DNA from 2 places in the Stenotrophomonas sp. STEN023 genome. Region 1 is predicted to be linked to the other one. Evidence: riboswitches for the same ligand, from Rfam matches in the RefSeq annotation. Region 1 holds a riboswitch; the other holds the start of a gene.
The links. A riboswitch is a leader RNA that binds a small molecule or an ion and turns the genes downstream of it on or off. The one in region 1 is predicted to bind cobalamin.
Positions count from the first base shown of each region.

Region 2: linked by a shared signal. The riboswitch ahead of ACVOLV_RS12315 (hypothetical protein) and the one ahead of btuB (TonB-dependent vitamin B12 receptor) in region 1 are both predicted to bind cobalamin.

Region 1 covers NZ_JBRREF010000006.1:61,694-72,505, reverse strand. The annotation lists gene ACVOLV_RS02850 (TonB-dependent receptor domain-containing protein) at 1-999, shown strand, start outside; gene btuB (TonB-dependent vitamin B12 receptor) at 1,102-2,985, opposite strand; cobalamin riboswitch at 3,101-3,337, opposite strand; gene cobT (nicotinate-nucleotide--dimethylbenzimidazole phosphoribosyltransferase) at 3,622-4,692, shown strand; gene ACVOLV_RS02835 (histidine phosphatase family protein) at 4,689-5,276, shown strand; gene cobS (adenosylcobinamide-GDP ribazoletransferase) at 5,273-6,025, shown strand; gene ACVOLV_RS02825 (TfoX/Sxy family protein) at 6,244-6,603, opposite strand; gene ACVOLV_RS02820 (GAF domain-containing protein) at 6,600-7,082, opposite strand; gene ACVOLV_RS02815 (phasin family protein) at 7,255-7,608, opposite strand; gene queD (6-carboxytetrahydropterin synthase QueD) at 8,176-8,541, opposite strand; gene ACVOLV_RS02805 (TonB-dependent receptor plug domain-containing protein) at 8,725-10,812, shown strand, end outside.
Region 2 covers NZ_JBRREF010000038.1:31,522-42,333, forward strand. The annotation lists gene purU (formyltetrahydrofolate deformylase) at 1-287, opposite strand, end outside; gene ACVOLV_RS12280 (DUF2798 domain-containing protein) at 386-649, opposite strand; gene ACVOLV_RS12285 (LysR family transcriptional regulator) at 789-1,727, shown strand; gene ACVOLV_RS12290 (NADH:flavin oxidoreductase/NADH oxidase) at 1,763-2,872, opposite strand; gene ACVOLV_RS12295 (NAD-dependent protein deacetylase) at 2,947-3,807, opposite strand; gene ACVOLV_RS12300 (acyl-CoA thioesterase) at 3,819-4,223, opposite strand; gene ACVOLV_RS12305 (ribonucleotide-diphosphate reductase subunit beta) at 4,499-5,518, opposite strand; gene ACVOLV_RS12310 (ribonucleoside-diphosphate reductase subunit alpha) at 5,663-7,972, opposite strand; gene ACVOLV_RS12315 (hypothetical protein) at 8,068-8,277, opposite strand; cobalamin riboswitch at 8,243-8,462, opposite strand; gene ACVOLV_RS12320 (DUF2884 family protein) at 8,732-9,541, shown strand; gene ACVOLV_RS12325 (VWA domain-containing protein) at 9,903-10,812, opposite strand, start outside.

The DNA.
Region 1 (10,812 bases):
GGCACCTACGGCAAGGCGATCCGTGCACCCAACATCGGTGAGCTGTACACCGCCGGCAGCGTGTCGTCGGCGTGGATCTACGATCCCTGCAACGACTACGCGCTGGCCAACCGCACCAGTGCCACCAGCTACACGGCAGGCAACTGCGCGACCATCAGCCCCAGCGATACCAGTGTCAGCAACTACTGGCAGTGGAAGGACATCGTCTACTCGGGCAACGTCAATCTGAAGCCGGAAACCGCCAAAACCACCACCTTTGGTGTTGTGTTGCGGCCGCGCTTCATTTCCAACCTGACCGTCTCGGCCGATTACTACAAGATCGATCTGCGCGGGGTGATCTCCACCCTGGATTACCAGACCATCCTCAACCGCTGCGTCGACCAGGCCAGCTTGAGCAACGCGTTCTGTGATCTGGTTACCCGCGATTCGGCTGGCGATATCGTCGAAGTGGCGGTACAGCAGTTGAACCTGTCGCAGAGCATTGCCCGCGGCGTCGACATCAATGCCAACTGGTTCTACGACCTGGGTGGGGCAGCGGGTTCCAATGCTGGCCGCATTCTGGTTGATCTGAGTTATGGCCGTACGCTGGAACGCAAGTTCGTCGCCGATCCGCAGAATCCGGATGATGCATGGGATTACCTCACGCTCTGGGGCACGCCGAAGTGGAAGGGCACGGTGCGTACCGGCTGGTCCAATCCCAAGCTCAGCGTCTACTGGACCTTGCGGCATGTGTCGAAGATGCGTGGCAGCAATACTTCGACTGCAGCGTATGAGCGCGAGTGGGCAGGCAATACCTTCTACAGCGATTTCTACGCCAGCTATCAGCTCACGCCGAAGTTCAGCGTGTTCGGCGGGCTCAACAACGCCTTCGATCGCGCGCCGCCGCGTGTGCCGGGCGCGGAGGCCGGCGGTGCCGGCTTCAACCAGAGCGGCTATCAGGCCGCGGTCTATGACGTGCTGGGCCGCACCTTCAACATTGGTCTGCGCATGAAGCTCTGACGATCTTCGCTGAGTGCAAAAGAACAGGGCCGACGGGATGACCGTCGGCCCTGTTTGTTTTCAGCCTGGTGGAAACCGCAGCGGTGCTGCGGCTTCGCTGGCTCAGTTGGCCTTGCTGTTGTAACGCAGGGTCAGCTGGTACTCGCGGCCCGGCTGGTTGTACCAGGCAACGGTTTCGTACTCGCGGTCGAACACGTTGGCGGCCTTGGCCTGCAGGCTCCATGCGTCGTTGATGGCGTATTCGACACGCAGGTCAACGGTGCCGTAGCCAGCCAGACGCACGCTGTTGGCAGCGTTGTCGAAGCGATGGCCGCTGCCGGCAGCGGTCACGCCCAGGCGCAGCGGGCCGAAGCTCTTGTCCACGTCCAGACGGCCGCTGGTGCGCGCGCGGCGGGCCAGCAGGTTGTCATAGGTGGCAGCGCCGGAGGTGTGGTCGCGCGGGTCGGTGAAGCTGGCCTGGGCGTTGATGTCGAAACCGGCCAGCGACAGGTAGCCGGTCAGCTCGGCGCCGCGGATGCGGGCTTCGGCAACGTTGACCAGGTCGAAGTTGCTGTCATAGCCGATCAGCTGGTCGACGCGGGTTTCGTAGGCGTTGAAGGTCCAGTTCCAGTTGTCGGCGTACTGCGCGATGCCGAGGTTCAGGCTCTTGGATTCTTCCGGCTTCAGGTTCGGGTTGCTGAAGCCCGGGTAGTACAGGTCGTTGAAGGTCGGTGCCTTGAAGCCGGTACCGGCGCTGGCGGTCAGGCGGAAGCCATTACCGAAGGCAAAGCCGTAACCGAGGCTGCCGGTGGTGTGGTTGCCGAATTGCTCGTTGTCGTCGTTGCGCACGCTGGCCTGCAGCGAGTGCGCGCCGAACTGGCCCTGGTACTCGGCAAACACGCCGAGATTGTCGCGCTGGTCGACGTCGAAGGCGGTGGAGCTGGTGACCTTGTCGTTCTGCCAATCGGCACCGGCGGTGATCTGCTGGCCTTCGGCGATGGTGAAGTCGCCCTGCACGCTGGCGGTGTCGCGGCGGGTATCGAAGGCGCTGGCGAAGCTGCGGGTGCCGGTGCTGGCATCAGCGAAGTAGTTGTCGGCTTCGTCGCGGTTGCGGCCAACCTGTGCGCTCAGGTTGAAGCGCTCCGATGCAGCCCAGGCGAGCTTGGCGCCGAAGACCTGCTGGCGGTTGTCGGCTTCGTTGCCGCCGAAGATGCTGCCGTCGTATTCGTTGAAGCTGTCGGCATTGAGCACATGGCCTTCCAGGCTCAGCGTGTCGGTCAGGGCGTAGCCACCGCGCACGTTGATGGAGGTGTTGCGGTAGCCATCGCGGTCCGGCTCGTCGGCGAAGCAGCCAGCGCCCCAACCAGCGCCCCAACCAGCGGCGGTGCCGCGGCAGGCGTTGATGCCGTCGGTTTCCTGGTAGCCGCCCTGGGCCGAGATCCAGCCGCGCTCACCGCGGTTGCTGAAGCCGGCGCTGACCTGGCGCAGGTTGTTGCTGCCGGCGGTGATCGCCAGGTTCTGCTGCAGGCCCTTGCCAGCGTTGCGGGTGAAGATCTGGATCACGCCGCCGATGGCCTCGGAGCCGTACAGGCTCGAACGCGGGCCACGCACGATCTCAATGCGCTCGATCTGGTCGACCGGCAGGTCCTGCAGTGCGGCCATGCCGCTGGTGGCCGAGGCCACGCGCACGCCGTCAACCAGCACCAGCACCTGGTTGGAGTTGCTGCCACGCAGGAACAGCGAGGTGATCTTGCCGTTGCCGCCCTGGTTGGCGAAGTCCAGACCGGCGCGGCCGCGCAGCAGGTCCTGCAGCGAGTTGGCCTGGCTGTGATCGATCTGCGCACGGTCGATGACCTGCACCGGCACCACGCTGTTCTCGATGGAGACCGGGGTGCGGGTAGCGGTGACGGTGACGTCGTCCAGCTCGGTCGGTGCGTTCTGCGCGGCGGCAACGCCCGGCAGTGCGAGGGCAAGGGCGAGCGAAAGAGAGTGGTAAGACAGTTTCATGGAAGCTCCTGGGCCTGCACGCTCCCGCGCAGGCGGATGGGGAAGGCTGCCAGAAGAGGGAGAAGACGGAGGCGGCGCACACGGCGCTACAGCCGCCGCCATGCCCTCCGCATCGCAACCAGTCGGCTTTCGGGCCGGTCTCCGGACTCGCAGGCGAGGCGGCATGTGCCGCTTCCGTCCAGGCGCCTTCCCGTGCTGTGCACAGTGGCGGTATGCCTGGTCTTGTCCTGCTTACCGTTGCGGGGGCAGCGCCGGAATGGCGACATGCTGGAGATCCAGCAGTGCGCGGCACCGGCTTCCCGTTTCAACCGACCAGCAATGCCGGGCGGTCACCTGAAAGTGCGCGCATTCTAAGCCATTGCCGCCAGCGCTGCCGGAACGGGCGGCAACGGCTGCCACAGCACAGTGTCTGCAACCGCGGCTCAACGTAGCCCGGGCAAGCGGCGCACCCGGGGAGCGCATGACGCTGCAGGCCTGCAGCGGTGTCGCAATCTTATTCGCCGGGTGCGCTGCGCTTACCCGGCGGGCTACGGTTGTGCGCTTGTTGCGGCTGATTGCTGGCTGGCGGGGCCGCAATGCGCAGCGCTGTTGCTGAATGGCTAGAATGCGCGCTGCAAACGCAGTATCGGAAGTGTCGTGACAGAAACATGGTACGGGCAGGCCTGCGGCCAGCCTTCGCAGGAATACCGGCAGCGCGCCCTGGTCCGCCAGCGTCAGTTGACCAAGCCGGAAGGCGCCTTGGGTCGCCTGGAGACGCTGGCGGTGGAACTGGCCGCGCTGCAAGGCGTGGATCAGCCAGCGGCGCAGCGTGTGCCGGTGATCGTGTTTGCTGGCGACCATGGCGTCACCGCGCAGGGCGTGTCGGCCTACCCGGCCGAGGTGACGGTGCAGATGCTGCACAACTTCGCTGCTGGTGGCGCTGCCATTGCGGTGCTCGCCCGCGAGCTTGGCTTGCCGCTGCATGTCTGGGATGTGGGCAGCCGCGCCACCGCGGCGATTGCCGGTGTGGTCAGCGCCAAGACCCTGCATGGCACGGCGGATTTCAGCACCGGCCCGGCGATGTCGGCCGATGATCTGGTCGCTGCGTTCGATGCTGGTCGTCGCGCGGTGGAAGCCGCCTGCGCCGACGGCGCGGACCTGCTGGTGCTCGGCGAGATGGGCATCGGCAACACCACCGCTGCCAGCGCCGTCGCAGCCGCACTGGGCGAGATGTCGCTGGATGAGTTGGTCGGTGCTGGCACCGGGCTGGACGCGGTGCGCATGGTGCAGAAAAAGAACCTGATCGCACGCGCCTTGAGCCTGCATGGCGAGGCGATCACCACCGCAGAATCTCCCGGTTGCGCGGCACTGCACCGGGTCGGCGGTTTGGAAATCGCGGCGCTGAGCGCGGCGATGATCGCCGCCGCGCAGCGCAGCATTCCGGTGCTGGTGGATGGCTTCATCGTCTCTGCTGCGGCATTGGCCGCGGTGCGCATCAACCCGAGCCTGCGGCCGTGGCTGCTGTTCTCGCACCAGTCGGCCGAGCGCGGCCATATCCGCCTGTTGGAAAACCTGCAGGCGCAGCCACTGCTGTCGTTGGACCTGCGGCTGGGCGAAGGCTCCGGCGCCGCGCTGGCCTTGCCGCTGGTACGCATGGCCTGCGCCCTGCACAACCGCATGGCCACGTTCGCCGAAGCGGCCGTCGCCGATCGCGGTGGCAGCCGATGATTCTTGATCTCATGCGGCACGCCTCCACTGGACGTGCCGGCCATCTGGACGGACGCACCGATCCGCCCTTGATCGATGGCGCGATGGACGCCTTGCACCGCTGCCATGCAGGCATTGGCTGGAGCCGGGTGATCACCTCACCGCGTCGGCGCGCGCTGGATACCGCGCATGCATTGGTGGCTGGCAGCAACCAGTTCTGCGAGATCCACCCGGACTGGGCCGAACTCGACTTCGGCGATTGGGACGGGCTGCATTTCGATGACGTTCCTGCCGAGCAGCTTGCTGGCTTCTACAGCGAACCGCACGATGTGGTGCCGCCCAATGGTGAATCCTGGCAGCAGTTCCAGGCGCGTGTGGAAGGGCAGCTGCATCGGCTGGTGGACGAAGACGATTGCGACGGCCAGCCGGTGTTGGTGGTCAGCCATGCCGGTGTATTGCGACTGGTGGTATCGCGGGTCTGCGGCATGAGCCTGTCCTCGCTATGGGCGATGCGCATCGATTACGGCACGCGTGTACGCCTGCGTGTGGAACGTGGCGAAGACGGCCAGTTGTGGGGTGAACTGCTGGAGTTGCGACAACCATGATTGGACGCCGCCTGATCCTGGCCATCCAGTTCCTGACCCGGTTGCCGACGCCACAGGTGCGCGACTTCCGTCAGGAGGATCTGAGCAGGTCGGCGGTGTATTACCCCTTGGTTGGCGCCATCATCGGCGTGCTGCTGGCACTGCCGCTGTATGGCCTGTCGGATCGTCCGTGGCTGGCGGGTGCGTTGACCTTGTTGCTATGGGTTTGGGTGACCGGCGCCCTGCATCTGGATGGCCTGGGCGATGTCGCCGATGCCTTCGGTGCGGCGCATCGCAATCCGCAGCGCTTCCTGGAAGTACTCAAGGACCCGCACATGGGCGTGTTCGGCGTAGTGACGCTGATCATGCAGCTGCTGCTGAAGTTCGTGCTGCTGACCGAGCTTGCGGTGGGCCCGTTGTGGTTCGGCATCGTGCTGGTGCCGGCGTGGGCACGCTGGGGCACCTTGTGGTGGAGCCAGCGCATTCCGTCGCTGCATGGCGATGGTTTGGGTGAGCGTTTTTCCTGGCAGCTGCGACCGTCAGCGATGTGGTTGTGGGCGGCCTTGTTGGCTGCTATCAGCGTGGTGTTCGCGTGGCCGTTGTTGCTGGCACTGCTGCTGGTGCCGCTTGTTGCGCTGTGGTGGAAGCGCAAGCTGGGTGGCATCTCCGGCGATGGCCTGGGTGCAAGCGTCGAAGTAGTTGAGAGCTTGCTGCTGCTCGCCTTGGTAATCCTCGCACCGCTAGCCAGCGGGTTTGCAGGAGCGGCGTAAGCCGCGAAGCCACAGTTGCAACCGGAGCCATTTAACTGCAACCACCAGCGATCATTGCTGTGCGATCTGAAGAATGGTCAGCTTCGCGGCTGACACCGCTCCCACAAGGTGACCACCTGTAGTGCCGAGCCATGCTCGGCAGGGGCCTTGCAGACGCTGCGTCGGACAGTTCCGTCAGCTTCACGGCTCACGCCGTTCCCACAAAAGCAGGGCGGGCTTCAGTCTTCGAAGCGGATCTCGGTGGTCTCTTCTTCGTCGGCATCGGCCTGCATATGCGTTTCATGCACCGGCCCGGCCTGCTGTCCCGCACGCGTGGTGGGCAGCGCACCAGCGGCGACTTCATACTCCGCCACCAGTTGCTGGCGACGCGCCTCCGGTATCTCCTGCCAATGGCAGCCGACCAACGCGCCTTCCAGCGAATACAGCAGGTTGAGGCTGGGCTTGAAGCCGGCGCGGCGTACCTTCATGAACGCTGCGACCGGGCCGATCGCGCTCAAATCCTGCTCGCTGCGCAAACCGACCTGACGCAGCCAGGCTGCACTCTTGGGGCCGATGTTGCGCAGCTTGGGCGCGCTCATTGCAGTGCCTCGATGAATACCTGGGCGATGGCTTCCAGCCCCAACTGATCATCCGCATCGAAACGCGCGATCACCGGGCTGTCGATATCGAATACGCCGATCAGCGTGTCGTTGTGGACCAAGGGTACGACCAGCTCCGAGCGTGAGGCCGAATCGCAGGCGATATGACCGGGGAAAGCGTCCACGTCCTCGATGCGCTGGGTCTGGCGGCTGCTGGCAGCTGCGCCACACACGCCCTTGGACAGCGGAATGCGCACGCAGGCCGGCAAGCCCTGGAACGGGCCGACGACCAGTTCCTTGCCGTCGTAGAAGTAAAAACCCACCCAGTTGAGCTGCGGCAGCGCGTGGTAGACCAGGGCAGACAGATTGGCGGCATTGGCAATACGGTCGGCTTCGCCGTGGACCAGAGCGCGGGCCTGGGCCAGCAGCTGGGCGTACTGTTCCGGCTTGCTGCCGGTGAGGGTGTCGGTGTTGAACATCTTGGGAGTCTAGCCGCTGCGTGACTCCCGATTTTGCCAGCCGTCGCCGCCAAGTGCAGCCATCGGCAATGGAATGCTGGATCGCAGGCAAAAAAAGACCCGGTAGCAGGAGGGAGCTACCGGGTCTGGGATTGCGCGGGGGAGGGACCGCGCAAATTCTGTTGTCTGGGTATCAGCGCGTCTTGCGCTCGGGCTTACCAGCGAAAGGTTGGCGGACCAATGCGCCCAAGGCTTCGCTGGTCTTCAGGCTGAGCCCAAGCACTTCCTGGTTGGCACTGGCCAGCCGTTCCATGTTGTCGCGCGCCAACTGCATGCCCTTGGGCAGCAGTGCCTGCAGATCCGCCTGCGCACCGGCCTGGGCCAGTTCGCCGAAGAAACCGGCCGCAGCGGTGGTATTGCGCTCGAAGGTGCGCAGCTGCACGCCAAACACGCTTTCAGCATTTTCCAGCGCCAGTCGGTTGGCACGGTTGGCCGCAGCAGCGAACTGCTGGGTATAGCTGCTGAAGTCGTTGGGCTGAGCGGACATCGGTGCAATCCGGCGGGTCTTGTTGCGTTGCAGCATAACGCGGTTTTGGCGCGGTGCAACATTAAATTCTGAATGATTAAGCGCTCGCGCCGTCGGTAGAGCCGAGCCATGCTAGGCGGGGGCGTTGCCGGTAGAGCCACTGCCGAGCATGGCTCGGCTCTACATGGCCGTACCGGCCCAGCCCGCAGGCAAGGGGAGGGCTGGGGAGGGGTTGGCTTTGAGGCTTCATGCACGGCCAGCTTCGCGGCTTACGCCGCTCCTACAAGGGCTGCTGCATGGCCGGGAAGGCCATGTAGAGCCGAGCCATGCTCGGCTGGAGCATTCCCGGGATGGCCTCTGCCGAGCATGGCTCGGCACTACGCTCTGCTCCCTCCCTTTGCCGCAGGCAAGGGGAGGGCTGGGGAGGGGTTGGCTCTTCGCTGGGTATTGCAGCTCTGGCTTCGCGGCTTACGCCGCTCCTACAAGGGCTGCTGCATGGCCGGGAGGCCCATGTAGAGCCGAGCCATGCTCGGCTGGAGCGTTCCCGGTAGAGCCTCTGCCGAGCATGGCTCGGCACTACAGCTTCTGTCAGGCGGCTTTGTCGCCCTTGTAGCTGCAGCCGGAGGTGCAGGTTTCGTGCACGACTACTTCGCTGAGCAGCGGCAGTGCCGGCTTCAGCTTTTCCCAGATCCACATCGCCAGGCGCTCGCTGGTGGGGTTCTCCAGGCCGGGGATGTCGTTGAGGTAGTTGTGGTCGAGCTGGTCGTACAGCGGCTGGAAGGCGGCCTTCAGCTCGCTGAAGTCCATGATCCAGCCGGTTTCCGGGCCGGGCTCGCCGCTGACCCGCAATTCCACGCGGAACGAGTGGCCGTGCAGGCGCGAGCACTTGTGGCCGACCGGGACGTTGGGCAGCCGGTGGGCGGCCTCCAGGGTGAAAACCTTGAAAATATCCATGGGCGCAATTGTAGGGTGCTGCCGCCTCCGCGCGCATGGATGGACGATGTCAGTCCATCTTTCATATCCATCCTGATGAAGCGATGTAACAAATCGTTATGTGCGAATGCAGCAAAGTGATTGGCCGGACATTTGCCGTTCATGAGGTACTGGCGTCGTTGTCATTCACCTCTCCCGGATTCCATGCCTACTCGTTCCTTGCTCGCCTTCGCGGTGGCCGCTGCCATCGCTGCACCCTCCCTCGCCCTGGCTGAAGCCGCTGCCGACGGCAGCAAGACCCTCGATGCGGTCCGTGTCACTGGCTCCAACATCAAGCGCACCGATACTGAAAGCGCCAACCCGGTGCAAGTGATCGAGCGCCAGCAACTGGAGCAGACCGGCAAGGCCAGCGTGGCTGACCTGCTGCGCTCGATCTCCGCCAATACCGGCAACGCCAGCAATGAAACCAGCAATAGCGGCTGGGCCTCGGGTTCGGCCGGCATCGGCCTGCGCGGCCTGTCGCAGAAGAACACGCTGGTGCTGCTCAATGGTCGCCGCCTGGCCAACTACGGCTTCCCGGCCGGCGGCCTGTCGGACACCTTCGTCGACTTGAACGCACTGCCGCTGGTCGCTGTTGAGCGTATCGAAGTACTGAAGGACGGCGCCTCGGCGGTGTATGGCTCCGACGCGGTGGCTGGCGTGGTCAACATCATCACCCGGCAGAATTTTGAAGGCGCCGAGGTCGGCGTCAGTGGTGGCACTTCCGATGCTGGCGGGCTGGATCAGCAGAACCTCAAGTTCATCGGTGGGCTCGGTGACCTGGACAGTGATGGCTACAACATCCTGTTCTCGCTGGAAGGTTATAACCGCGATCGCCTCGACCAGGACCAGCGCGACCTGACCCGCTCGGGCATCTATACCGACAAGGCAGGTGGCCGCTGGAATGGCTGGTCGGCAAAGGGTGCGCGTTACCTGATCGGCGGCAAGTCGGTGCCGATGCTTGATGCGGCCGGCAACTGCCCGGAAGGCACCGTGCTCACCGCCAGTGGCCCCATCGATGGCCTGGCCGGTGATACCTGCGCCTTCAACCAGGCGCCGTACACCACGCTGATCCCGTCGACCAAGCGCTGGCAGGCGTACATCAACGGCACGCTGCGCATCAACGATTCGGTGGAAGCCTTCGCCGATGTGATCTACAGCGACATCAAAGGTGTGTCCTGGTTTGGCTCCAGCCCGTTCTTCACCCTCGAAAGCGGTCGCTTCGCGCTCAACGCCGATACCGGCCTGGCCGAGCCGGTGCGTTCGACCCTGCCGGCAGCCAATCCGTACAACCCCTACGGCGTGGACGTGCCGATCGAATACACCTTCTTTGACCTTGGCGGCACCATCAAGACCAACCGCTCGCGTTCCTATCGCGGCGTGCTTGGCCTGCGCGGTCAGACCGAGAAGTGGGATTGGGAGCTGGGCGCGTTCCAGGCCGCCAGCAAGCAGCGCGAAACCGTCTCCGGTGGTTTTGCCAACCGCTGGACGCTGTACGACGCATTGGCCAGCGGCAGCTACAACCTGCTCAATCCTTCGGCAACCGATCCGGCGGTACTTGCCGCGATCGGCCTGAGCACGCTGCGCCCGGCGGAGTCGGTGCTCAAGGGTGTCGATGCCAAAGTCTCCGGCACCCTGGGTGAGACCTGGGCAGGCCAGATTGGTTTTGCCGCCGGTGCCGAATGGCGCCAGGAAAAGCTCGACTCCGACAACCCCTGGCAGATCGATGCCGGCCTGCAGGTGCGCCCGGCGATCGCTGAAGTGCACGGCCAGCGCCAGGTCAGCGCCGCCTATGCGGAAGTCAGCGTGCCGCTGCACAGCACGCTGGAGTTGCAGGCGGCCGCGCGCGCCGATCATTACAGTGACTTCGGCAATGCGTTCTCGCCCAAGCTCGGCCTGCGCTGGCAGCCGCTGGATTGGTTGCTGGTACGCGCTGCTGCTTCGCGCGGCTTCCGTGCGCCGTCGCTGTCGGAGAACTCGGCATCGACCAGCATCGCGTATGGCTCGGTGGTGGATCCGCACGATCCGGATGTCGCCGGTTCGCGCCAGAACCCGACCTTCTTCACCGTCGGCAACACCAACCTCGATCCGGAGCGCACGCGCAGCTTCAACGCCGGCTTCGTGCTGTCGCCGTGGCAGAACACCAACCTCAGCGTCGATTACTACCGCATCAAGCTGGACAACCTGATCGGCACCGGCAACACCACCACGCTGGTGGCGGACAACAACCCGGCCGATGTGCTGCGCGATTCA
Region 2 (10,812 bases), on a different contig from region 1:
TGCTTGCTGACCAGCACCAGCAGGCGCGCGCGGCGACGCGCGTCGTGCAACTCCCATTGCATCGCGAACTCTTCGCCCAGGCCCTGCAGCCTGGCACGCACCACCGGCTCATCCCCGCTGGTGCTCATGTCGAAATGCACACGCAGGAAGAACCGACCACTTTCATCGTCACCAAACTGCTGGGCATCGAGGATGTTGCAACCCGCCTCGAACAGCAGGCCGGACACGCGGTAAACAATGCCGGTGCGGTCCGGGCAGGAAAGGGTGAGGATGAAATCAGGACGCATGGCCAACAACATTTATCAGTGGGGTCGTGGAAAGTAACCGTTCCAGTCGATTCCCAGCAAAAACAGTTGCAGCTGACACGGTTCGCCCGCCGTCCGGCTCAGTGCGGATGCACGGTCAGCGCCACCAGACGCATCACCAGGGGCCGCACCACCAGCACGCAACAGAAGGCGGTCGGCATCGCCAGGCAGTAGGCGGACAACACCCGCATCGGGAACTGACCGTCGATGCCGGCATTGGCGGCGGTGATCACCAGGCACATCAGCATGGCCATGATCGAAGCCATGAAGAAGGCAAAGACAATCGGGGTGGCGCGCGGGTGCAACTTCCAGCGGGCAAGGGCGATGGGACGGGGGTCGGGCATCCAGCGGGATCCAGGCAGGCAGCAATCAGAGGCTGCGGGCCGGGCACGATAGTCAGCGCCCCTGAAGACGGCTAGATCGTACGGGCTTGGCGCTTTATAAAGATTTTCTTTGCAATCCTCCCGGAAAATGCCAACCGGCATGAACATTCTCCATTCCATCCGCAGTTTCATCCGCACCGCCGATGCCGGCAGCCTGGCCGCTGCCGCGCGCACCCTGGGCATAAGCGCTGCAGCGGTGGGCCAGAACATCGCCCGGCTGGAAGCCCATCTGGGCGTGCGCCTGTTCAACCGCACCACCCGTCAGCTGGCCCTGACCGAGCGCGGCGCCGTCTATCTTGCCCAGGTAAGGCATATCGAACGCGACCTGCAGCGTGCCCAGGCAGCGGTCACCGACCCCGACGCACAGCCCGCCGGGCGGCTGCGCATCGCCAGCAGCGTCGCCTTCGGCCGGCATGTGCTGGCACCGCTGTTGCCGGCACTGCAGCAACGCTACCCACGTTTGGAAATGGAGCTGCTGCTGGCCGACCGCAGCGTCGACCACGCCCATGAAGACGTGGATGTCAGCATCCGCATCGAGCCGCAGCTGGAAGAAGGCCTGGTGGCACGGCCCATCGCGCAGGTGCCGTTCGTGTTCTGCGCCGCACCGGCCTATCTGGCCATCGCCGGCACGCCGCGCACACCCGATGAGCTGCGCGAGCACCGCTGCCTGCTGTTCCGCTATCCGCTGGATGGACGCTACCTGCGCTGGGGTTTCGTCCGCGACGGCCTGCGCTTTGATGCTGAGGTACGACCAGCGCTGGTCAGCGACGATATCGATGCATTGGCGGCGATGGCCGCACGCGGCGGCGGCATCACCCGGCTGGCGAGCTTCGTCGCCGCCCCGTATCTGGCACGCGGCGAACTGCAGGCCCTGTTCCAGGATGAGGCCAGCAGCGATGCGCAGGCCTCAGCAGAACCGATGCGCCTGTTCCTGTGCGTCAGCGACCGCCGCGACCTGACCCCGAAAGTGCGCTCGTTGCTGCAGCACATCCTCGATGCCCTGCCGCCGGCCTGGCGCATCGACATCGACCACGCCTGAACACCAGCGGCAGCATGCCGCTGGTGCGCTCGGACTCAGTCTTGCCTGGCGAGCTTGAACAGCCCGCGCGCCTGATGCGGTTCGCAACGCAGGTACTGCGGCGACACCGTCAACTGTGCGCCCAGGGCCGCAGCCGCATGCCAGGGCCAACGCGGGTCGTAGAGGATGCCGCGGGCGATGCCGATCGCATCGGCCTTGCCGTCGACAAGGATTTCCTCTGCATGCGCCGGCTCGGTGATCAAGCCCACCGCGATCACCGGCGTGCCGATCTCGGCCTTGATCGCAGCGGCCTGCGGCACCTGGTAGCCGGGCTCGACCGGAATCTGCTGGCGCGGATCCAGCCCGCCGCTGGACACATGCAGGAAGTCGTTGCCGCGTGCCTCCAGCGCCTTGGCCAGCACGATGCTCTGGGCGACATCCCAGCCGCCTTCTACCCAATCGGTAGCAGAGATGCGCACGCCCAGTGCAACGCTGCTCGGCACCACCGCACGCACTGCATCGAATACCCGCAGCAACAGGCGCATGCGGTTTTCCAGCGAGCCGCCGTAGGCATCGTCGCGCTGGTTGCTCAACGGCGACAGGAACTGGTGCAGCAGATAACCATGCGCGGCATGCAGCTCGATCAGCTCCAGACCAAGCCGCACTGCGCGCTTGGCGGCAGCAGCAAAGTCTTCAACTACCGCCTCGATGCCGGCGTCATCCAATGCTTCAGGCGTGGGATCACCGGCCTTGAACGGCAGCGCCGACGGTGCCAACACCTGCCAGCCATGCGCCTGATCCGGTGCGATCGCACCACCACCGTCCCACGGGCGCGCAGTCGACGCCTTGCGCCCGGCGTGGGCGAGCTGCACACCGATCGGCATGCTCGACCAGCGCCGCACCGACGCCAGCACCTTGGCCAGTGCCGCTTCGGTGACGTCATCCCACAGGCCCAGGTCAGCCCAGCTGATGCGTGCACGCGGCTCGACCGCAGTGGCTTCGATGATCAACAGGCCGGCACCGGACTGGGCCAGCTGGCCCAGGTGGATCGTGTGCCAATCGGTGGCCTGCCCATCCTGCGCCGAGTACTGGCACATCGGCGCGATGACGATGCGGTTGGAAAGGGAAAGCGGGCCTAGCGACAACGGTGAGAAAAGCTGGCTCACGTGGGGGACGTCCATCAACAGTGGGGGCGCTCATTGCACGCCGCTGCGGTCGCCGATTCAACCGGGGTGATGGATCACTGCGTCTTGATGCCGTCCAACAGGAAGGCAAGTGCCTGCGCGCAGGGCATTTCCACCTTCAACGACAGCAGGTGATCGGCACGGGTGCGGCCAAGATTGACAGCGGCTATCGGCAAACCGGCCTTGGCGGCGGCATCGACGAAGCGGAAACCCGAATACACCATCAGCGACGAACCCAGTACCAGCACCGCATCGGAACGCTGCAGGTGTTCATGCACTGCCGCGACGCGTTCGCGCGGCACATTCTCGCCGAAGAACACCACGTCCGGCTTCAACACGCCGCCGCATGCGTCGCAGGCAGGCACGCTGAAAGCGGAGAAGTCGGTTTCCAGATCGGCGTCACCATCGGGCGCGATGCCCGCTTCCAGCATGTCCCAGCCGGGATTGGCATCCAGCAGGCGCTGTTGCAGGTGTTCGCGCGCGCTGCGTGCTTCGCAGCCCATGCAGCGCACCTGGTCCAGGCGACCGTGCAGATCGATCACGGTCTGGCTGCCCGCTGCCTGATGCAGGCAGTCCACGTTCTGGGTCAACAGCAGCTCGATGCGGCCATCGGCTTCCAACGCCGCCAACGCACGGTGCGTGCCATTGGGCAGCGCCTGGCCGAAGCGCGGCCAGCCCAGCAGGCTGCGCGCCCAATAGCGCCTGCGAGTTGCTTCCTCGCCCATGAAGGCCTGGTAGGTCACCGGCGGCGTGCGCTTCCATTGGCCGTCGCTGTCGCGATAGTCGGGGATGCCGGAGTCGGTGCTGCAACCGGCACCAGTGAGCACGAACAGGCGCCGATGGCCGGCAATGAACTGTGGCAGTTCGGTGATCACCGCCGGCGACAAGCGCCCGGTCTGTGCCGATGAAGTGGTCATCGCCGTGCGGCTCAGACCTGCGTCGGCAGCGCCGGCACGGTGGTCGGGTGACCTTCACCATCGAGCGCGATCATCACGAACGTGCCCTTGGTACAGAGCGCGCGCTCGCCGTTGTGCAGGTCTTCGGCAATCAGTTCGACTTCAACATGCATCGAGCTGCGGCCAACCTTGACCACCCGGCCGATGGTTTCCACCATCTGCCCGATGCGGATCGGCAGCTTGAAATCGACCTGGTCCGAGCGTGCGGTGACCACGGTGCAACGCGAATAACGGGCAGCGGCGAGAAAGGCCGCCTTGTCCATCCACGCCAGTGCCTGGCCACCGAACAGCGTGCCCATATGGTTGGTGTGGTTGGGGAACACGATTTCCGCCATGCGGACTTCGACCGGCGGATTGGTTTCGACGATGGGGGTCATGGAGGCATCACCTGTAAGTTGGCGCTGATGATACGCCCGCAAAGCTGTGCAGCCGGTGAGTGCCCTGCCCCCTCCCTTCGGCGCAGCCGAGGGGAGGGCTGGGGAGGGGTGCCTTTGCTGTTGCTGTTGCTGTTGCAGATGGTTTCCGCAAAAAGCTGCAATCGAGCGCTACGTGTAGAGCCCAAAGCACCCCTCCCCAACCCTCCCCTGCGCTTCGCGCAAGGGAGGGAGACAAGCGTCCTCCCCTTCACCTGCGGTGAAAGGGAGGGCGCACATCAGAACGCCATATCAAACGCGACTTCACCCTGCACGCCGACCTGGTAGGCAGAGGCGCGGCGCTCGAAGAAGTTGGTCAGCTCCTGCACGTCCTGCAGTTCCATGAACGGCAGCGGGTTGCGCACGTTGTACTTCTTGGCCATGCCCAGCTTCAGGAAATGGTTGTCGGCGCAATGCTGCAGGTACTCGCGCATGTCGCGGGTGGAGATGCCAGCCACGCCACCGGACAGCACGTCCTCGGCGAACTGCACTTCGCACTCGATGGCCTCTTCCAGCATCTGGTAGACCTCCTGCTCCATCTTCGCGTCGAACAGGTCGGGCTCTTCGGCGCGGATCTTGCGCACGCACTCGAACGCGAACTCCATGTGGCAGCTTTCGTCACGGAACACCCAGTTGGTGCCCGAGGCCAGGCCCGGCAGCAGGCCACGCGAACGGAAGTAGTAGACGTAGGCAAAGGCGGCAAAGAAGAACAGGCCTTCGATGCAGGCGGCAAAGCAGATCTGGTTGAGCAGGAACTGGCGACGGTCGTCGCGGGTTTCCAGGCGCTTGGTTTCCTGCAGCGCATCGATCCACTTGAAGCAGAACGCTGCCTTCTTCTTGATCGAGTCGATGTTCTCAACTGCGGCGAAGGCCTTGAAGCGCTCTTCCGGATCCGGCAGGTAGTTGTCCAGCAGGGTCAGGTAGAACTGCACGTGCAGCGCTTCTTCGTACAGCTGGCGCGACAGGTACATGCGCGCTTCCGGCGCGTTGAGATGCTGGTACAGGTTCAGCACCAGGTTGTTCGACACGATCGAGTCGCCGGTGGCGAAGAACGCAACCAGGCGGTGGATCAGATGCTGGTCGGCCGGCGACATCTTCTGGTGCAGGTCGGTGATGTCGATCTGGAAATTGATCTCCTCCACCGTCCAGGTGTTCTTGATCGCGTTGCGGTACATCTCATAGAAGTCCGGATAACGCATCGGACGCAGGGTCAGCTCGAAACCGGGGTCGAGCAGCATTTGACGGGATTCATTGGACATGGGGGTCTCCATTCCCTTCTCCCTGCGGGAGAAGGTGGCGCGCAGCGCCGGATGAGGGTTGGTTCCTGAAGGGCTGGGTCTGCTTGCTTTCAAAGCGCCCTCACCCCAACCCCTCTCCCGCTGGCGGGAGAGGGGCTTAAGCGATTACTGGCAGGCTTCGCAGGCTTCCGGGTTTTCCAGCGAGCAGGCCACGGCTTCGACCGGGGTGTAGCTGCTGACCGTGGTCTTGGCGATCTTGGTGGCCGGACGCGAGCGCAGGTAATACGTGGTCTTGATGCCCTGCTTCCAGGCGTACATGTACATGGACGACATCGCGCCGATGTTCGGGCTTTCCATGAACAGGTTGAGCGAGGCCGACTGGTCGATATAGGCACCGCGTGCGGCGGCCATGTCGATCAGCGAACGCATCGGCAGTTCCCATGCAGTGCGGTAGATGTGGCGCAGGGTTTCCGGGATCTGCGGCAGGCTCTGGATGGAACCGTCGGCCAGCTTGATCGCATCGCGTACTTCCGGCGTCCACAGGCCCAGTTGCTTCAGCTCGGCCACCAGATGGCGGTTGATCTGCAGGAAGTCGCCGGACAGGGTCTCGCGCTTGAACAGGTTGGACACCTGCGGCTCGACGCACTCGTAGCAACCGGCGATCGAGGCGATGGTCGCGGTCGGCGCGATGGCGATGATCAGCGAGTTGCGCAGGCCGTGCTGCTTGATGCGCTCACGCAGTGCGTCCCAACGCTCGACGTCGTCCGGCACCACGTTCCAGGCATCGAACTGCAGCTCGCCGTGGGCAGCGCGGGTGTCGTTGAACGAGGGGTGCTTGCCGCGTTCCTGGGCCAGCTCGCAGGACACTTCCAGCGCGTGGAAATAGATGGCCTCGGCGATCTTGGTCGACAGCGCGCGTGCTTCGGCGGAGTCGAAGGCCATGCGCTTGCGGAAGAACACGTCCTGCAGGCCCATGCAGCCCAGGCCGACCGGGCGCCAGCGCAGGTTGCCGCGGCGTGCGGTTTCGATCGGGTAGAAGTTCAGGTCGATGACGCGGTCGAGCTGACGCACGGCCAGGCGCACGGTCTCGGCCAGCTTCTCGAAATCGAAATCGCCATGTGCATCGAGGTGGTTGCCGAGGTTGATCGAGCCCAGGTTGCAGACCGCGGTCTCGTCGTTGGAGGTGATCTCCAGGATCTCGGTGCACAGGTTGGACAGGTGGATCACGTTGCCAGCACGCAGGGTCTGGTTGCTGGCCAGGTTGCACTTGTCCTTGAACGTCATCCAGCCGTTGCCGGTCTCGGCCAGGGTGCGCATCATCCGTGAGTACAGCTTGCGTGCGGACACGGTCTTGCGGGCCTTGCCCTGGGTTTCCGCCTGCACATAGGCCTGCTCGAAGGCCGGGCCGAACAGATCGGTCAGCTCCGGCACCACGCGCGGATCGAACAGCGACCATTCCTGGTCGGCCTCGACGCGCTGCATGAACAGGTCCGGCACCCAGTTGGCCAGGTTGAGGTTGTGGGTACGGCGCGAATCATCACCGGCGTTGTCGCGCAATTCGAGGAAGTCCTCGATGTCGGCATGCCAGGTTTCCAGATACACGCAGGCCGCGCCCTTGCGCTTGCCGCCCTGGTTGACCGCAGCCACCGAGGAATCCAGCGTCTTCAGCCACGGCACGATGCCGTTGGAGTGACCATTGGTGGACTTGATCAGCGAGCCACGCGAACGCACGCGGGTATAGCTGACGCCGATGCCGCCGCTGAACTTGGACAGCTGGGCGATATCGGCATAGCGGTCGTAGATGGATTCCAGCGAATCCTGCGGCGAATCCAGCAGGAAGCACGAGGACAGCTGCTCGTGGCTGGTGCCGGCGTTGAACAGGGTCGGGCTGGACGGCAGGTAGTCCAGGCTGCCCAGGCGCTGGTACAGCGCCAGTGCTTCGGGCACGTCCTCGCTCAGCGCGCTGGCGATGCGCAGGAAGAACTGCTGCGGGGTCTCGATGACCTTGCGCGAATGCGGATGCCGCAGCAGGTAGCGGTCATACATGGTGCGCAGGCCGAAGTAATCGAAGTTCAGGTCGTAGCCCGGATCGATCGCGTCGTTGAGCTTGCGTGCATTGACCTGCACGAAGTTGAGCAGGCGGTCGTTGATCAGGCCGACTTCGTGGCCACGGCCGACCGATTGCGAGAACGCATGGATTTCCTGGCCGGAGACTTCCTTGCCGATGAAGTTGGCCAGCAGGCGTGCGGCCAGGCGGCCGTACTCGGGCTCTTCGCCGATCAGCAGGGCGGCGGTACGGATCGACAGCTCGTCCAGTTCCTGGGTGCTGGCGCCGTTGTACAGGCCGGAGATGGTGCGCGTGGCAACCCGCATCGGGTCCACCGCGTGCAGGCCTTCGCAGCAACGCTGGATGGCACGGACAATCTTGTTGAGGTCTACCGGCTCGGTGCTGCCATTGCGCTTGGTCACGCTCATGGCGGTGGCGGTCGGCGGCGGGGTCAGTTCAAAACCGGCTTCAGCCGGAGCGACGTCAGTAAGAGTGGTAGTCACGACGATGGAGTCCTTGAGCGTTATGCACGCAGCCCCTGCCCGAGCAGGAAGCAGAGCCGGTACGGAGCAGCGAGCATGGAAGGACGGCGTCGCAGCAGCCGCGACAGCGCACGACCAAGGGTCGGCGACAGCCACAGCACCACGTCACCAGCCGTCTTCCCCTCGAAGACACCGCAAGCCGGCACCACGCGGTGTGCATCGCGTGGCTGTCGGCAGGTCTTCGGACTCATGGGCGCGAAGGCGGGGGCCTTCTTCCTACTCCGCCGCTTCCCAAGGCCTGTGCCTCAGTGCTGTTGGCGGGGTCGTTCCCAATTACCGCTGCGGGGCAGTGCCGGAATGGCCATACAGGCTTCACCGACTTCCCTTTCAATCCAACAGGGAAACCCCTGCTGGAACCGACGGATCACAAGATAGTGGGGGTACATGACAGGGTCAACACCAAATCTAGTAAAAATTTGCCAAGCCTTGCGGCACAAGGGCTGGCCCTTGCCGGCCGGCAAACAGTCAGGGCAAACGGCCTGAACCGACTGCGCAGTCAAGTCTTTTCGCAGGGTTATTTGTAGGAAAACCACTCGCTCTTGGAACATAAATTTCTGATGAAATTGCCAACGTGACTTCCGGCCTGCGCCAGCGGCGATACGAGCCGCCAAGCTGGCCTCATCTTCCTGGCAAGGGATCCATGCCATGCGCCTGTCATCCATCGCGGTATCGCTTGCCCTGCTGCTGCCACTGGCGGCCCAGGCCGGCACGGTCAAGGCACCGGAGCTGTCCGCTGACCAGTGCGGCGTGTCCACCGACTACAACGTGCTGGTCGATGGCGGCGGCATCTGGCTGCGCCGGGATGCGCTGCCGATGCGCGAGATCGTGTTCCACGACGGCCAGCTGAGCATCGACAACCGCATGCAGAAGGTCTCAGCGGAGGATGCACAACGGCTGCGCGCCCTGGAGAACGGCGTGCGCCAGCTGATGCCGGCGGTGACCGGCATCGCCAGGGAATCGGTGGGCATCAGTTTCGACACCCTGGATGCGGTCTACGAAGCGCTGACCGGCGATGCCAACTCACGCAAGGTGCGCAAGCTGCGCAAGGAAGCCGAACGCTTCGTCGACACCACCATCGGCCGTGGCCGCTGGGAGCAGGACTTGTTCGACGAAGGCTTCGAAGCGCGGGTGGAAGCGGCCGCCGAGAGTTTGAGCGGCTCGATCGCCCGCAGTGTGCTGTGGGCGGTATTCACCGGCGGCGAGGACAAGCTGGACAAGCGCAGCGAAAAACTCGACGCCGAACTGGAACAGCGCCTGCAGGGCCGCACTGTTGCCTTGGAACAGCATGCGCGCTCGTTGTGCGCGCAGGTGCAGGCCTTGGATAGGCTGCAGTCGGCATTGGAGTTCCGCCTCGATGGCCAACCACTGCAGATGATGCGGGTAAGCGGCGATAGCGCGACGATGGCGGCGCGCGAGCAAGGCCAGGACGACAGCATTCCGTTACCCGCCAGGTGAAGGCCTGCCTTTGGTAGTGCCGAGCCATGCTCGGCAGGAGCCGCCCAATGCCGAGCATGGCTCGGCACTACAGGACCTGGCTTTGTGGGAGCGGCGTAAGCCGCGAAGCTGGCAATGCCTGAAGATCAAAAGCCTACCCCTCCCCAACCCTCCCCTTGGCTTCGCCAAAGGGAGGGAGCGTAGTGCCGAGCCATGCTCGGCATTGGGCTTTGCCGGTAATGCCTCTGCCGAGCATGGCTCGGCACTACAGGACCTGGCTTTGTGGGAGCGGCGTAAACCGCGAAGCTGGCAATGCCTGAAGATCAAAAGCCTACCCCTCCCAAACCCTCCCCTTGGCTTCGCCAAAGGGAGGGGGCACAGCTCAGCCCTTCGGCAACTGCGCCAGCTCCTCGCGCACCAGCTTCACCACCAGCTTGTCCAGGGTGTCGACCGAGTAGTTCTCCACCTCATGCACGGTCTCGCTGCCCGGTCCACTGGAAGGATCACTTGCATCCTTGTAGGTCAGGAAGATGAAACGCCCGCCGGTGTACTGCGCGATCTGCCGCTGCGCGATCTCGCCGGTGGTGTCCTGGCCTGACGCCGCCACGCTCAACACCTTGATGCCCTTGCCCAGCGCCGCCAGCATGGTCTGCTCGTAACGCGGCTGCGGGTAATCCATATGCGGCGGCGCATCGGCCAGTGACACCAGCAGGCGGGTAGTCGAGGCACCACGCCAGTTCATCGCCTGCACGGCGTGATCGAACGCCTCGTTCATTGCTTCCGGGTAATCACCGCCACCATTTGCGCGTACGCCGTCCAATACTTTCTGGAAACCTGCAACGTTGTTGCTCAGGTCCCAACCGCGCACGAAGTACTCATCGCCGCGGTCGCGGTAGGTCACCAGCCCCAGGCAGATGTCCGGATTGGATGGCAGCTGGGCGATATCGCGGACGATGCCCTGCAGCGTGTCACGCAGCTTGTCGATTTCATCGGCCATCGAGCCGGTGGCATCGACCATGAACACCAGATCGAGCTTGGCCCTTGACGGCAGCGGCGCATCGGCCACCACCACCTGCACGGCATTCTTCTGCCCGCGCTGCAGGGCCGAGGTCACGGTCTTGCCGGCACGCCGCACCTGTACCTGGTAGCTGTCCGAATCGCGGTCATCGAAGGCATTGGGATGTACCCACACCTTTCCGCCAGCATCGGTGCGCGCCCACATGCGCGCGCCGTTGCGGGCAGTGACCGCCACTTCCGCGTCCGGCACCGGGCGGCCCTGCGCATCGACCACC